DNA from 2 places in the Alkaliphilus sp. B6464 genome. Region 1 is predicted to be linked to the other one. Evidence: riboswitches for the same ligand, from Rfam matches in the RefSeq annotation. Region 1 holds a riboswitch; the other holds the start of a gene.
The links. A riboswitch is a leader RNA that binds a small molecule or an ion and turns the genes downstream of it on or off. The one in region 1 is predicted to bind S-adenosylmethionine.
Positions count from the first base shown of each region.

Region 2: another riboswitch for S-adenosylmethionine. It lies ahead of metK (methionine adenosyltransferase); the one in region 1 lies ahead of HYG84_RS08480 (methionine ABC transporter ATP-binding protein).

Region 1 is NZ_CP058557.1:1,750,961-1,759,547, forward strand. Features, by position in the region: gene purH (bifunctional phosphoribosylaminoimidazolecarboxamide formyltransferase/IMP cyclohydrolase) at 1-1,109, shown strand, start outside; gene purD (phosphoribosylamine--glycine ligase) at 1,130-2,383, shown strand; gene HYG84_RS08460 (hypothetical protein) at 2,475-2,675, opposite strand; gene HYG84_RS08465 (methyl-accepting chemotaxis protein) at 2,858-3,649, shown strand; gene HYG84_RS08470 (MetQ/NlpA family ABC transporter substrate-binding protein) at 3,717-4,553, opposite strand; gene HYG84_RS08475 (methionine ABC transporter permease) at 4,560-5,210, opposite strand; gene HYG84_RS08480 (methionine ABC transporter ATP-binding protein) at 5,210-6,007, opposite strand; SAM riboswitch class I at 6,100-6,203, opposite strand; gene dapG (aspartate kinase) at 6,273-7,496, opposite strand; gene brnQ (branched-chain amino acid transport system II carrier protein) at 7,893-8,587, shown strand, end outside.
Region 2 is NZ_CP058557.1:705,006-713,592, reverse strand. Features, by position in the region: gene fabZ (3-hydroxyacyl-ACP dehydratase FabZ) at 1-293, shown strand, start outside; gene HYG84_RS03505 (putative bifunctional diguanylate cyclase/phosphodiesterase) at 410-1,924, shown strand; gene HYG84_RS20240 (DUF1292 domain-containing protein) at 1,988-2,413, shown strand; gene HYG84_RS03495 (hypothetical protein) at 2,554-2,784, shown strand; gene HYG84_RS03490 (hypothetical protein) at 2,777-2,998, shown strand; gene HYG84_RS03485 (GerMN domain-containing protein) at 2,931-3,494, shown strand; gene yyaC (spore protease YyaC) at 3,710-4,279, opposite strand; gene HYG84_RS03475 (Spo0E family sporulation regulatory protein-aspartic acid phosphatase) at 4,377-4,529, opposite strand; gene HYG84_RS03470 (COG2426 family protein) at 4,702-5,169, shown strand; SAM riboswitch class I at 5,284-5,391, shown strand; gene metK (methionine adenosyltransferase) at 5,530-6,717, shown strand; gene HYG84_RS03460 (sigma-70 family RNA polymerase sigma factor) at 6,894-7,466, shown strand; gene HYG84_RS03455 (DUF1659 domain-containing protein) at 7,516-7,737, shown strand; gene HYG84_RS03450 (DUF2922 domain-containing protein) at 7,822-8,037, shown strand; gene HYG84_RS03445 (YvrJ family protein) at 8,150-8,314, shown strand; gene recD2 (SF1B family DNA helicase RecD2) at 8,477-8,587, shown strand, end outside.

The DNA of each region.
Region 1 (8,587 bases):
TAACTGTAGTAATAGATCCAATGGATTATGATGGGATTATTGAAGAAATAAAAAACAAGGGAAATACTAGCACAGAAACAAGATATAATCTTGCGTTAAAAGTATTCGAGCATACAGCACATTATGACAGCTTAATAGCTAATTATTTGCGAAAGAAATCTGATATATTTCCTGAAAATTTGACTTTAACTTATGAAAAAGTACAAGATCTGCGTTATGGAGAAAATCCACATCAAATGGCAGCATTTTATAAAGAAGTGGGTAATAATAAAGCTACATTAGTAGATGGAATTCAGATTCAAGGTAAGGAGTTATCTTTTAACAATATTAATGATGCAAACGGAGCATTAGAGTTGTTAAAGGAATTTGAAGAGCCAACAGTAGTGGCAGTAAAGCATACCAATCCTTGTGGTGTAGCATCTGGTAAAGATATTAACGAAGCTTGGGATAAGGCCTACCGTGCCGATCCACTTTCAATATTTGGTGGTATTATTGCAGCTAACAGACCTATTACAAAAAAAATAGCCAACTCTATGAAGGAAATTTTTCTTGAAGTAGTTATAGCTCCAGATTTTACAGAAGAAGCATTACAAGTGTTTGAAGAGAAGAAAAATCTTCGTTTAATTAAAATAGAAAACATATGTAGTCTTTCTGAAAAACAATGGCAGATAAAGAAAGTACAGGGTGGTATTTTAGTGCAGGAAGAGAATAATACCCTAATGAAGGAACTAAAAGTAGTAACTAATACAGCACCAAATGAAGAAGAAAATCAAGACTTGGTATTCGCCTTTAAGATAGTAAAACATGTAAAATCAAATGCTATTGTCTTAGTAAAAAACAAACAAACATTAGCTATAGGGCCAGGTCAGACGAGTCGAATTTGGGCATTACAAAACGCTATTAGAAATAGTACTCACTCTCTTAAAGGAAGTGTTTTAGCATCAGATGCTTTCTTTCCATTTAGAGATTGTGTAGATGATGCAGCAAAGGCAGGAGTTAGTGCTATCATTCAACCTGGTGGATCTATTAAAGATGACACATCTATTGAAGCTTGTAATGAACACGGTATTTCTATGGTGTTTACGGGAATGAGACATTTTAAACATTAATTTGAAAAAGGGGTGAAAAGATGAAGCTATTAGTAATAGGTGGTGGCGGCAGAGAACACGCTATAGTTTGGAAGCTAAGCCAAAGCCCTTTAGTTACAGAAATTTTTTGTGCTCCTGGGAATGCTGGTATAGGTAAAATTGCTAAAAATGTTGATATTTCTTCTAATAATATAGATAAACTTGTAGAATTTTCTCTTGAAATGAATATTGATCTGATTATAGTAGGACCAGAAGAGCCTTTAGTAGAAGGTATAGTCGACACTTTTAGGCAAAATAATTTAAAAGTTATAGGTCCGACTAAGCAGGCGGCACAACTTGAAGGGAGTAAAGCCTTTGCTAAGGACTTTATGAAAAAATATGACATCCCTACAGCACAGTACCATGAAGTTACCACCTTTGAAGAAGCAAAACTAGTTATAGAAGGATATTCCTATCCTGTAGTAGTTAAGGCCGATGGCCTGGCAGCAGGTAAGGGGGTATTTATTTGCGAAAATAAAGAAGAAGCCTTAAGTGTAATAAAACAATTATTAGATGATAAAATATTAGGAGATGCTGGCAAAAGTATAGTTATAGAAGAATTTTTAAAGGGCACAGAAACTTCTATATTATGTTTTATAGATGGACATACTATTATTCCTATGGTAAGTAGCCAAGATCATAAAAGAGCTTTTGATGGGGATAATGGGCCGAATACTGGGGGAATGGGCACTTATTCTCCTAACTATGTGTATACAGAAGAAATTGCAAAACAAGTAGAGAAAGAAATTTTATATCCTACATTAATTGGTATACAACAGGAGAAAATGGATTATAGAGGTATTATTTTTATAGGACTTATGATTACAGAAGATGGTCCAAAGGTTTTAGAATATAATGTGCGTTTTGGAGACCCGGAAACACAAGTAGTACTGCCTAGATTAAAAACTGATTTAATAGAAATATTTGATAATATAATAGATAGAAAATTAGAGGATACAGATATTCAATGGAGTGAAGATGGAGTAGTTTGTGTTATACTGGCCTCTGGAGGATATCCAAATAAATATGAAAATGGATTAGAGATTACAGGTTTAGATACAATCGAGAATGAACTATTAATATTTCATTCTGGCACAATAGAAAATGAAAATAAAATTGTGACAAAGGGTGGTAGAGTTTTAGGTGTAGTAGGTATAGATAAAAATGTACAAGAAGCTAGGGAAAAAGTTTATGCTAATATAGATAAAATTAGATTTAAAGGAAGCTTTTATCGTAAGGATATAGGAATTAAATAGTTAAAATGCCATAGCTTTAAACAATTTTAAAATGGATATCCAACATATTTTTTACGGTATATGTTGGATATCCATTTTCTTAAATTATGGCTTAATGTTGTTTGTTTATACCACTAATAATCCTATCCCATTCTTCTTGATAAAAATGCTTAGAATCCAAAGCATCAATATCTTTTACCATATCTAGTGGCATTACTAATGGATTAATTGTTTTTTCTATTACTTTAAATGCATCTGCATTATATGTTTCATTAATTAAATCTTTAGGGTTATTGTAATATCTTCTTTTCATAATTATCACATCCTTATATATTTATGATAATCATAATTAGTATGTGTAAAATGTAATAAAAATAAAAATGAAAAAATTACAAAAAATTTAGAGGAATTCTAAGAAAAATGTCTAATAATTATGAAAGGATACTTATTGTTAATCTGGAATATTTTTTAATATAAAATATGGGGGAGAAAGTTATGAGAATAGCAATTATTGGCGGTGGTCAAGGAGGACGTTCGATTTTAAGTACTCTTATGAGAATGCAGGAAATTGAAATTGCTGGGATAGTAGACATAGATGAAAATGCTCCTGGAATTCAACTGGCGAAAAATTTAGGAGTATATCATACTGACAGTATTCAAGAAATACTATCAAAAAGAGTTGACTTAATTATCGAAGTAACTGGAAGTAACAAGGTAGCTGATGAAATTAATATGCACAATGTTCATAATGCAGAAATTATTCGTAGTCAAGCAGCTAAATTAATGACCATTCTTGTAGGCAATGAGGAAGAGCTTACTAGCCAATTGGAAATGCAAATGAACGAAATAAGAAATATTAGTAATGTAACATCAAGTAGTGTAATGAAAATGCATGAGAGTATTTCTCAAACTACTACACTTAGTAATACATTAAATGACTTTGCAGATAGAACTATACAGCATGTAAAAGAGACAGACAAGATTATTCAATTTATGAATAAAATTACTCAACAGACAAATATTTTAGGGTTAAATGCGTCCATTGAAGCTGCTAGAGCTGGAGAACATGGAAGAGGATTTTCTATTGTTGCTAAAGAGGTACAAAAACTTGCAACTAATAGTGAAGACTTTACAAAGAAAATAGCAGAAATATTAAGCAAGATTAGTGACGAAGTATTTTCTATTAATACGGAAATTGAGCAGCTTAATACTATATCTCAAAACCAACATCAAATGGGAGCAGAATTACAAACAGCAGTTGCAGAGCTCGCTGCTTCTTTAAAATAATAAAATAGGGTGTAAATAAATAAAAAAATGATGATATACTATACCATCATTTTTTTATTTAAGTTACCTAAAATGCAGGAATAATTGCACCCTTATATTTTTCATTGATAAAGTTCTTTACTTCAGGTGAGTTAAGCGCCTTTACTAGTTTCTGTATGTTTTCATCATTAGCACTTTCTGCCCTAATGGCCAATATGTTGGCATAAGGAGAATCCTCATCTTCCAAAATTAATGCATCATTAAGAGGATTTAAATTAGCTTCTAAAGCATAATTGGTATTTATAATTGCAGCATCTGTATCACCTAAAGATACTGGTAGTTGTGGAGCATCTAGAGCAATGAAAGATAGGTTTTTTGGATTATCAATAATATCATTTTCTGTTGCTTCTAAACCTGCATTTTCGTCTAATTTAATAATTCCATATTTCTCAAGAAGAAGTAAAGCTCTACCTCCATTAGTAGGGTCATTAGGAATTGCAATTTTAGCTCCATCCTTAAGATCTTCAATTTTATCTAACTTTTTAGAGTAGAGTCCTAGAGGCTCGACATGAACTTTAGTGGCTGCTTCTAGTTTAATATTGTGGCTATTAACAAAGGACTCCATGTAAGGAGCGTGTTGAAAAAAGTTAGCGTCGATTTCTTTGTCGTTAAGGGCTAAATTTGGAAGCACATAGTCAGTAAATTCTACAATTTTAAGTTCAACGCCCTCTTTTTCTAGTATAGGTTGAACAATTTTTAATATTCCTGCATGGGGTTCGGGGGTGGCACCAACATTTAATACATTAGCTATAGTTCCTTCTTCGTTATTTGAAGCAGTATTGTTAGTTGGAGCTTTTCCACAGCTACTTAGTATTAAAGATAAAATAATAATCCCTACAATAGATAGTACAATATTTTTTTTCATTTTCAATTACCTCCTATTAATTTGTTTTGATATAAAGTTGCCGCTAAATTGTATGATTTGAACTATTACTATCAATAGTAATACGGTCCAAACCATAATTTCTTTATCAAATCTATGATAGCCATACCTAATTGCTAAATCTCCTAGTCCACCTCCTCCTACTGCTCCTGCCATGGCGGAATACCCTATAACGTTAACAAGGGTAATTGTAATACCTAAAACAATAGCTGGCATGCTCTCTGGAATTAAAACCTTAAATATTATTTGAATAGGGGTAGCACCCATTGCCTGAGATGCTTCAATAATTCCCCAATTAACTTCTAGTAATGCATTTTCGATAACCCTTGCATAGAATGGTATAGTGGCTACTGTCAAAGGCACTATAGCTGCCTTTGTGCCTATAGATGTACCAACTATTAGTCTAGTAAAGGGTATAATAGAAATCATTAATATAATAAATGGGAAAGAACGCCCAAAGTTTACTATATAAGAAAGGGTTTGATGTAAAATATTATTTTCTAAAATGTGTTTTTTTCTTGTAGAAACTAACAAAACTCCAATAGGGGTACCTATTAATACTGCAAATAACGTTGTAATTGAAACCATAAAAAGGGTTTCTTTAAATGCAGGTACAATTAATGTAATAAGTCTTGACACTATAAAACACCTACCTTTTTTGTTTTAAATAATTTAATAGATTCTTTAATATGGGTATTACTATCATCTTTATCTAATAAAAGCCTTGTATATGGATTTTGTGGAGATGAAAACACTTTGTTTACAGGGCCTTCCTCCACTATACTTCCGTCTTGTAATACTGCAACTCTATGACATATTTGCTCTATAACTTCCATTTGATGGGTTATTAACACTATAGTCACACCTAATCTTTCATTTATTTCCTTTAATAATTCTAGAATGCTTCTACTAGTAATTGGGTCTAGGGCAGAAGTAGACTCATCACTTAAAAGTATTTGTGGATTTGTGGCAAGTGCTCTAGCTATTGCTATACGTTGCCTTTGACCACCGCTAAGCTGAGACGGATAATGGTTTTTCTTATCGGCAAGATCTACCAAATTAAGCAATTCCTCTATTCGTTTGTTTCGCTCTTGTTTTTTGACACCAGCTAATTCTAAGGGATATGCTATATTATCAAAAACATTTCTGCTACTTAATAGATTGTAGTGTTGAAAAATCATACCTATATTCTTTCTTTCCTCTCTAAGCAGAGATGTAGGTAGATTGGTTAAATTAACATTATTAACCCATACTTCACCCGAAGTTGGTTCCTCTAACAAATTTATACAACGAATAAGTGTAGACTTTCCAGCACCACTAACTCCCATTATCCCGTATATTTCACCCTTTTTGATATTTAAAGAAATATCCTTAATAGCTAAAACATTACCTTCCTTAGCCTCATATATCTTTGTAATGCTGTTTAGACTTATCATAAAATCACCTCATAAAAGTATTTTAAAGAAATAAAAAACCTCTTTCAAAATGAAAGAGGTTAACTAATAAACATAATAAAATTAGACTTCCTCTCTCATCTCCCAACACAACTGTGTTGCTGGAATTAGCACCTTCGACTAAAGTCGTGGTTGCCGGGTTTCATCGGGCCAGTCCCTCCACCTCTCTGGATAAGAGTTTTCGTGTTATTCAATTTAAAATTTATTATAGTGCCCTTTTTAATTAATGTCAAGTGCTTTTTAAAAATTATTGATTTAAATTAAAAGCATCATGTAGTAGGTTTACAGCCTTATTTGTATCCTCTTCTTTGATTAGGCAGGAAATAGTAGCATGAGAATCTGAACTTTGCAGTATTCTAATATTTTCTTTAGATAGGGCTGTAACTACAGTTGCCATTACACCAGGAATACCAGTAATTCTACTACCAATAATTGTAACCTTGCTACAGGCATTTAAAATATTATATTTGAATTGAAATCTATCCATTAATCTTTTCGTTAAATCTATTTGGTTTTCATCTATAGTAAAAACTTTTTTATCTATAAAAAAATTTATCATATCGATACTTATATTAGCATCAGCTAAAGAGGAAAATAATATGCTATCACCTTGTAAATTATCATCCATGGTAATAGAAACTTGAGAAATACGATTTTTGCTTGTAATTGCTGTCAATAGTTTTTCCTTATTAGGTCGAGTGGAGTATAGTTCTTTGCCTGTATGTGTATAATAATGAACTTTAGTTCCTGGGTGAGATGACATTGTATTTTTAATTTTTATGGTAATATTTCCTTTTTTTGAGATTTCTACAGCTCTAGGATGGATAACTTGAGCACCTTTGTCTGCCATTTGAAATACTTCTTCATAATTAATTTCATCTATAATTTTTGCATTAGGAACAATATTAGGATCAGCAGTCATAATGCCATCAACATCTGTATAGATATCTACACTCTCTGCATTAAGTGCAACCCCTAAGGCAGCGGCTGTTGTATCACTACCGCCACGACCTAATGTTGTAATCTCACCTAGCTCAGTAGCACCTTGAAATCCTGTGACTATTACTATAGCACCATTACTAAGATGCGAAAGTATTTGCTTGTTGTCTATAGCTAGAATTTCTGCATTACCAAAAACAGAGTCGGTCAAAATACCAGCTTGGGGACCTGTAAGTATCACAACTTTTTCTCCCATTGCTTCTAATTGTGCACCTATTATTGATGAAGATATTATTTCTCCACAGGACATTAGTAAATCTAGGGTTTTTAGACTGTGTCCCGGGCAAGTAGAGGATATTAAATCCTTTAAAGTATCAGTTGCATAAGGTTCTCCTTTTCTGCCCATTGCAGAAAGAACTACTACAACAGATTTGCCTGCTTCTTTACATTTTAGTATTTTGCTTATTACCATTGCTCTTCTATCTTTAGTAGATAATGATGTTCCTCCAAATTTTTGGACTACTATTTTCATAAACAACACCTCTGATTTTCAAATTTCATAAACATTCAATCATACATTACATTATGCTAGAGGAATATAAATGTTTATCTTTCAATTTAAGTAAATAAAATAGAAAAAACTTATCACAAAAAGCACAATTATATTATGATTTCATAATATAAATACTTATTACTCAATAAATAAGATTAAGAAAGTTAAAAATATAACAAAGTTTTTGCTTTTTTCAAAATTATATATGTTTACAGATTTAAAAATATATTGGGAAGGATATTAAAATTCTAACAATTTTTCCTTTTTTGATTATTTTATAATGTCTTTAAACATAGGAAAATTGATGATATAATGATTTTATACAAAATCTAATAAACATAAGATTGAGAATTGTTTAACAAAGGAGACGAGATGATGAATAATAAGAGGCAAGATATCTTGGTTGTAGGTTTTGCACTATTTGCAATGTTTTTTGGGGCGGGTAACTTAATATTTCCTCCATCATTAGGGCAACAGACAGGAACTCAGGTAATTTCTTCAATCGTAGGATTTCTTTTAACAGGTGTAGGATTACCACTGGTAGGAATTATTGCAGTAGCTAAGTTTGGTGGAAATTTAGAGGTGTTAGGTTCAAGGGTAAATCAAAGCTTTGGAGTTGTAATAACTATAATAGTTACATTGGCAATAGGTCCATTTTTAGCTATTCCAAGAACTAGTGCCACTACTTTTGAAATGGGAATACTCCCATTCTTTCCAAATATGAATAGTGTAATATTTTCAATAATTTATTTTGCAATAGTTCTATTTTTTGTATTAAGACCAAGTTCATTAATTGATAATATAGGTAAGATACTGACACCGGCATTATTTATAACTTTACTAGTGATTATTATTAAAGGTATTATCTCACCTATAGGTACAATAGGAGCAAGTCAAATAGCTACACCGTTTGCTACAGGATTTAAAGAAGGATATCAAACTATGGATGCTTTAGCATCTACAGTATTAGGGTCTATTATTGTAGGATCTATTATGGCTAAGGGATATAAAAATCCTAGGGATGTATCTAGCTTAACTATTAAGGCAGGTATAGTTGCTACTATTGGACT
Region 2 (8,587 bases), 1.0 Mb from region 1:
GCCATTTTCCAGGTCAGCCTATTATGCCAGGGGTTTTAATTGTAGAAGCCATGGCACAGGTAGCAGCAGTTACATGTATGGGATCGGAAGAAAATAAAGGGAAACTAGGTGTATTTACTGGAATAGATAATTGTAAATTTAGAAGGCAGGTAGTACCAGGGGATACAATTCGTATAGAAATTGAAATGACAGCTTTTAGGAGAAGTATTGGCAAGGCAGAGGCAAAAGCTTATGTAGAAGATCAATTAGCTTGTTCTGCAAATTTAACATTTGCATTAATTGATAGGAACTAGATTCTATTTTAAAGAGGATTTTGAACATAATTGTCGAACAAGTATATATTGTAAACATATATGCATTGTAAACATACAAAATTGATATTCTAATTTAATGGGATGGAGAGACAGCCATGGAACGCCTTCATAAAAGAACATTGCTCGTTTTAGCGTTGGTATTATTAGGTGTAATAGTTAATTACTTAAGTATTCCCTTGCTTATTAAATCGGATTATGTTTTTGAGAAAGCTCTTATACTTACAGTTATTTATACAGCTGGTATTCTTTGTGGAGCAATTGCCATTAAAATTATCAATAATTATATTTCAGATGAAGATATTAAGGAAAGTATGGTATGCAATCGTTATATGGAACAATTTAGCTTGCAAAATATGCTAACTAACCTTCCTAATAGAATAGCATTAGAAAAAAGATTCGAATTAATATTAGAACAAACATGCGATAAAAACTTTAAAATTTTATTTATAGACGTTGACGGATTTAAAATTGTAAATGATACTTTAGGACATGCAGTAGGCGATGAAGTATTAAAAAAAATTGCTAATAGGCTTACAGAAATAATAGATGGACAATGCGAACTATTCCATATTAGAGGGGATGAATTTGTTTTATTACTAAGTAAAAATGAATCAATAGAAGATGTTTGCCATATGGCTAAAAGAATTATTAAATCTATGGCGATTCCTTTTGTTTTTAAAGAAAGAGAACTCCATCTAACTGTTAGTATCGGAATAGCTAGCTACCCATGGGACGGATACAATGTTAATCTCTTACTACAAAGTGCTCATTTAGCAGTGCAAAGAGCTAAGGAAAGTGGAAAAAATAATTTTAAAGTATATGATCATAGCATGAACCTTAAAATGAATAAAAAATTGGATCTTATAAACAATCTACATAGAGCTGTGGAAAAAGAAGAATTTGTATTATATTATCAGCCACAAGTCAATAGCTTAACTGGTGAGGTTGTGGGACTAGAAGCGTTAATACGCTGGGAAAGTCCAGAGATGGGCATTGTATCTCCCGCTGAATTTATCCCATTAGCAGAGGAAACGGGGTTAATTATTCCCATAGGTGATTGGGTACTAAAAGCCGCTTGTACTCAAAATAAAGCTTGGCAAAACTTAGGTTATGCTTCTTTGCCTGTTTCTGTTAATATTTCAGCTCTACAGTTTCAAGAATCTTCTTTTGTAGATAAAGTTGTAAAAGTATTAAAGGATACTGAACTTGACCCTAGCTGGCTACACTTAGAAATTACAGAAAGTATTGCTATTAAAGATACTGAATTAACTATAGATATATTGAATAGATTAAAGGATATAGGATTAAAAATAGCTTTAGATGATTTCGGTACAGGATTTTCATCACTAGGATACTTGAAGAAGTTTAAGATAAATGTTTTAAAGATAGATTCTTCATTTATACGAGATATAGGGGAAGAAGATGCTACAATTACTAAAACCATTATAGTATTAGGCAAGAGTCTAAATATGGAAGTTATTGCAGAAGGTGTAGAAACTAAGGAACAGTTTAATTATTTAAAGGAAGTAGGCTGCGATAAAGTACAGGGATATTTATTTAGTCGCCCGGTACCACCAGATGAAATTGAAAAAATGTTATATATAGCGTAGGAAATAGAAAATATGGTATATAATATATGATGAAGTAAAATAATTGTAAAGGAGAGTTTTAACATGACAAATCATAATCACGAGCATGAATGCTGCGGAGGAAATCACGATAACCATGAATGTTGCGGAGGAAACCATGATAATCATGAGTGTTGTGGGGGAAATCACGACAACGACCATAACCATGGAGGATGCGGTTGCCAAGACCACGATCACCAAGAGTATCAAATGATCCAGCTTAGCTTAGAGGATGGCAAAGAAGTTAGCGCTGCTGTTTTAGAAGTATTTGAGTTAGATGGTAAAGAATATATTGCGCTTCTACCAGTTGAAGAAGAGAATGTATTATTATATGAATTTAAAGAAGATGAAGAGGGTGTTGAGCTAATCAATATCGAATCTGATGAAGAATTCGATGCAGTATCCCAAGCCTTTTTAGAGCTAGTAGCCTTTGACGAAGAAGATGAAGAGGAATACGAGGACGAGGAATAGTATGTAAGGAAGGGTTTATAACCCTTCCTTTGCTTATAGTATAAGGAGCGTAATTATGAGAGTACTTAGTATAGATGATGAACTAGGAGACTAGAAAAAATTGAAAAAGGTCATGAAATTAAAAAAAATATTTACGAATTATGAATAATTTAGTAAGCTTAAAGAGAATAGTGAAGCAATACTCACCTACATTAGGTGGAAGAATTGTTATACTAAATATGGATAAAAGGATATTGGAAGATAGTTTCTATATTTTGGAGAATGAAATTATTAATAATAATGAAATAAGAGGGGCCCCTAATTTAGAAGAAGAGATCGGATACTATATTAAGGGAGGTATAAATATTTTACAAGTTGCTGTTTATGGATAGTATTAAGGTAGTTAGGTCTCTAATACAACCTGCTGACATAGATATTAACACTAATATGCAAAACGACCCCGCTGTGCTATGTGATCCAGAAAGAATAAATGAAACTGACAAAGAAAACACAATAAAAAAACTAGGAGATGATAAATATGAACATAAAAAAAATAACATTATTTTTATTGGCAGTAATTATGGTATTTACATTAGCTGCATGTAATACTAGGACACCAATAGAAGATGGAAATAATACTGGAGATGGTAATACTGTAGTAGATCCAACACCAGAAGGTGAAACAGCAACAGTAAAGCTATACTTTGCTAATCAGGAGTATATTATGACTGGCGATGAGAGTCTAGACCATACTATAGGAGTAGATAGAGAAGTAAAAATAGGTGAAAAACCTATAGAAGAAGTTATATTAGAAGAATTAAAAAGGAAACCTGAAGATGAAAAACTAACAACAGTATTAGAAAAAATTAAAGTATTAAGTGTAGAAACAGCAGAAAATATAGCTTATGTAAACTTATCTGGAGAAAACTTGAATGGAGGATCAATGGAGGAAGCCCTAATACTACAACAGATAGTATTTTCTTTAACTGAACTTGAAGAAGTAGAGGGCGTACAGTTTTTAGTAGATGGAAGTAAAAGAGAAACATTAATGGGGCACATATTTATTGAAGAGCCATTGAAAAAATCAGACGTTGAAGATTAACCAAAGTATAAAAAGACCTAGAAGTAATTACTTTTAGGTCTTTTTTATGAAAAAATTCTAATTTAGAAGGGGTTTTTAGCACATAAAAATATATCCGCGGTTATATTAAAGGCTATAAAAACCTAGACCAAAATCTATTAAAAAATGATATTAAATGTAATATTGAAGCAGGTGCAAATTTAAGTTCTAAGGACTTTATTACTTGGGGAGAAATTTCAGAATGGATTGTTAAGATTATCATCAACTGATCCATCTGTAATAATAGATGCAATAACCTCTGCCATTGACATAATAAAATGAAGACGAATATTATGAATAGTAGAGACAACATCACAGCTGGCATCCTCTACTATTCCAACAATAGAAATGTCCCCTACGGCAGGAAGTTTCTTACCTACACCTTTTCCGGGGTAAAGAGAACCTTTTCTTATTACTATATTGCCAATTTCATCTTCATTTCCTAATGAGGCATCCACAGCTACTATGAAATATTCGGGATGCCTTTTTTTTATTTCTCTTAAGCTGCTAGAAATATTAAGTGCATGAATTGGATCTTCTATTGTACCATATACAGGAAATGATGGATTTAGCTTTTTTAAAATTGTACCTGTTAATGGCCCTAGAGCATCACCTATACAGCGATCAGTGCCGACACAAAAAATAAGTAGAGGTGCTCTAATGTTATTATGCAAGTATTTAGAAAGCTCCTTTATTGCTGAAGGAGCCTTATAATGACCTATGCAATTTGAAGTGTTTCTATGGTATTGATTTGTTTGTATATTCAAAAGAACACCCCCTTAAATAATATATAGGGGATGTTCTTATAATATTCCAATGATAAGAAACAAAAATTTTATAATTGTTTCCATAACATTAGACAATTTACCTAGTTAAATTAGAGTATTCAACTATTAGGTCGTCAATCTGCGTACTTAATTCGTAAATTTCATTTTTAGGTCTTTCATCATCCAAATAATTTCGGAGTTTAGTCTGTAACTGTTCTATTAGTAGTTCAAGTTCTTGTATTCTGTCCACAAAATCACCTCGTGAGTTGTCAAAGTAGTGTAATAAAAATATTTTATAGTTTATACTATACAAATATTATATCACGACTAAAAAGTTTAATTATTAATTTATTATTACAAAATAAATCTAATGATATTTTTTGAAATATTCATATATAATGTAAGTATGTAGGGGTGATGAAATGGAGAAAATACTTGAAATTATTACTAAAGAAATAATGGTATTATTAATCGCGGCAATGCCGTTAATGGAGCTTAAAGGAGCTATTCCTATTGGTGTATCTATGGGACTAAGCCCCATACATGCTACTATATTAGGTATTTTAGGTAGCCTAATTCCCGTTCCTTTTTTACTTTTTTTCTTAAAGCCTATTTTTATTAGGTTAAGAAGAACAAAATTCTTTAGAAGTTTTGTAGATAAATTAGTTAAAAGTACACTGAAAAAAAGTAAAAAAATAAAAAAATATAGTATTATTGGATTAATAATTTTCGTGGCTATACCATTACCAGGAACTGGTGTATGGACAGGTAGTTTAGCTGCAATACTGTTTAATATGCGATTTAGGCATGCCTTCCCTGCTATTGCACTAGGGAATATTATTGCAGGTGCTATTATGTTTGTACTTAGTTATATTATGGTAAATATTTAGGCGAAATATATGATAAAGTCTTAATAAAAAGTTGCATATATGTAAAAAAATGTTGACATATAGGCGACCTAATGCTAATATTAGTTCTAGTTACAATTAAATAAAAATCTTGATGCCTTATCAAGAGCGGTGGAGGGATAGGCCCAATGAAACCCGGCAACCACAATATATTCGTATGTGTGGTGCTAAATCCTACAGAATTATAATTCTGAAAGATGAGGAAGAGCAAAGAATATAACCTCTTTCTATGGAATGAGGTTTTTTTTATTTTCTAATTTCACCATCTAAGGCGTCAAAATGCAATTTTTATTGCTGAAGTGGGAAATAATAAAATGAATAAGAACTAGGGAGGTTTTTTTAGTGATAAAAAGATTATTTACTTCTGAGTCAGTAACTGAAGGACATCCAGATAAAATATGCGACCAAATTTCTGATTCGATATTAGATGCTATTTTAGAAAAAGATCCATCAGCTAGAGTTGCTTGCGAAACAAGTGTTTCTACAGGACTTGTACTAGTTGCAGGTGAAATATCAACAGATTGTTATATAGATATTCCTAAAATAGTTAGAAAGACAATAGAAGAGATAGGCTACACTAGGGCAAAGTATGGTTTTGACTCTGACACATGTGCAGTATTAACTGCAATAGATGAGCAATCCCCAGATATTGCAATGGGAGTTAATGAAGCACTTGAAAATAAGAAAGGTGCCCAAAAGGATGAACTAGAATCTATAGGAGCGGGAGATCAAGGTATTATGTTTGGCTTTGCTTGCAACGAAACACCAGAGCTTATGCCACTACCTATTTCATTAGCGCACAAACTAGCTAAAAGATTATCTGATGTAAGAAAAAATGGTACACTGGACTATTTAAGACCAGATGGAAAAACTCAAGTAACTGTTGAGTATGATGGAGACAAGCCTGTTAGAATTGATACAATAGTTATTTCTACACAGCACAGTCCTGATGTAGATGGTAAAACTATTGAAAAAGATATGATTGAGCATGTTATCAACAAAATTGTTCCAGAAGAACTATTAGATGCAAATACAAGATATTTTATTAATCCAACTGGTCGTTTTGTTATCGGAGGACCACAAGGAGATGCTGGTTTAACAGGAAGAAAAATAATTGTTGATACGTACGGAGGATATGCTCGTCATGGTGGAGGAGCTTTTTCTGGAAAAGATGCAACAAAGGTAGACCGTTCTGCTGCATATGCTGCTAGATATGTTGCTAAAAATATAGTAGCTGCAGGCTTAGCAGACAAATGTGAAATCGAATTAGCCTATGCTATTGGGGTTGCAGAACCAGTATCTATACTAGTTGAAACATTTGGCACTGGTAAAGTAGATGAGTCAAAATTAACAGAACTTGTTAAAAAGCACTTCGATTTAAGACCAGCGGCTATTATTAGAGATTTAGACCTAAGAAAGCCTGGTTATAGAAAAGTTGCTGCTTATGGACACTTTGGAAGAACAGACCTAGACCTTACATGGGAAAGAACAGATAAGGCGGATATATTAAGAAAAGAAGCAGGACTATAAGATAAATTAGATCTATTCCTGAAAAAACTGATAGCAATATAAGGAATAGATAAATAAAAGGTAAATAAAAAAAGGACAAAGAGGATAATTCCACTTTGTTCTTTTTTTATTTACTTATGTACAATCGTATTAACCGGTAATATTCGAAGGGGCCCCTTCCAAAAGGAAGGATAATTTTGTACATTGAATTTGATGAGAAAGTAGGAGCTGCTCTAAAAGGAGACAGTATAGCAAAAGAGTGGATTATTGATAGACTTAAACCATTAGTAGTTTCATATAGTAAAAAATATGGTGGACAAACTGGATGGGACGAGGAGCTTTATCAGGAAGGGGCATGGCAAATATTAGAGGCTTTAAATGTCTTTGATATGAGTAAGGGAGTTCCATTCTTAGGCTTTGTTACAATTAGACTAAAGCATTATTATCAAAATAGACGTAGAAAGGAAAAAATAACCATTCCCTTAGATCAATTTGTTGGAGAAGATGGCGGGACATCTCTACTAGATTTATTAGTAGATGAAAAGGTTTCTATAGAGTCAGATTATTTAAAAGAAGAAGAGTATAAAGATTTAATAAGAGCTATTAATAAGCTGTATGCTAAAGAGCGAGGGATTATAGAAGACTATTATTTAAAAGGCTATATGCTGAAGGATATAGCAGAAACAAGAAAGGTTCATTATGTTACAGTTGCAAAGGGTAAAGCGAAGGCATTAGAAAAATTAAAAAGTATTTTATATAAAGTAGGCTAACTTTTCTTTCCTCAAAACATGTAATAGGTGTAAGGGAGGAGGTGAAAAAATGCCAGTAAATATAATTAACCAAAGCTCAAGAGTTAGACTTCGTTTCATTGACAGTGTAGACGGAGAAGGAAGAGAAAAGCTAGTAAGCAAAACTTACAGTAATGTTAAAGGAGATGCAGATGATAGCGATATTTACGCAGTAGCTGTAGATATGGCCGGACTTCAAACAAAGTCCTTAAAAACAGTAGTTAGAATCGATGAAAAAGAATTGGCTGAGTAATTGTAGGTAAAGGGACTCTGATCTTACATTTCAAACAGCTCTAATATGTGGAAGGGACACCCTTCCAAAGGAGGAGGTGAAACAATGAGAGTATTAGAATTAAGCTTTAAAAGAGAAGACGGTAAAGGAGCTAAAATAGTTGTAGCTAATGCTAGAGAAGATATAACATCTGAAGAAGTTAAAACAGTAATGGAAGGTATTATTAGCAAAAACATATTTGCTCCAAGTGGTGTAAATCTTGTGGAGGCAGAAGGCGCTAAGGTAATAATCACTCAAGAGGAAGATCTAAGCTTTGCGTAAATATAGAAATAGCCGGGGGTAGAACCTCGGCTTTTCCAATATAATAGTTGGTAAAACTAAATATAAATATAGCATAATGGGGTTTCTAATATGAATATATGGAGGTAAAGAAATGAATGATATATTTGGCCAGGTTGCAAACCTAGGATTCCCAATAGTTATTTCTATTTACTTACTAATTAGGCTAGAAGGAAAAGTCGAAAGCTTAACTATTAGTATAAATGAACTAGCAAAATCAATCGATCTATTAACAGTCAAAACTCCCAAAGGAATATGATATAATAAAGAAAACTTGATTCAGATGGAGATTTAACTCCATCTGAATCATAGTCGTACTTATTTTGAGGATGTAGTGCTTGATCTCCCGTCTATGGAAATGGGAGCATTAGCAATACACCGAAGATAGGAGAAAGATTTGAGTAGCTGGGAGGAAAGTATAGTGGTCGAATTAGAAGGTAGATTAGTAGAAATTATATTTCAAAACGAGGCTAATGGTTACTTAGTAGGTATATTAGACTGCGAAGATGAAGAAGTAACAATAGTCGGCTGC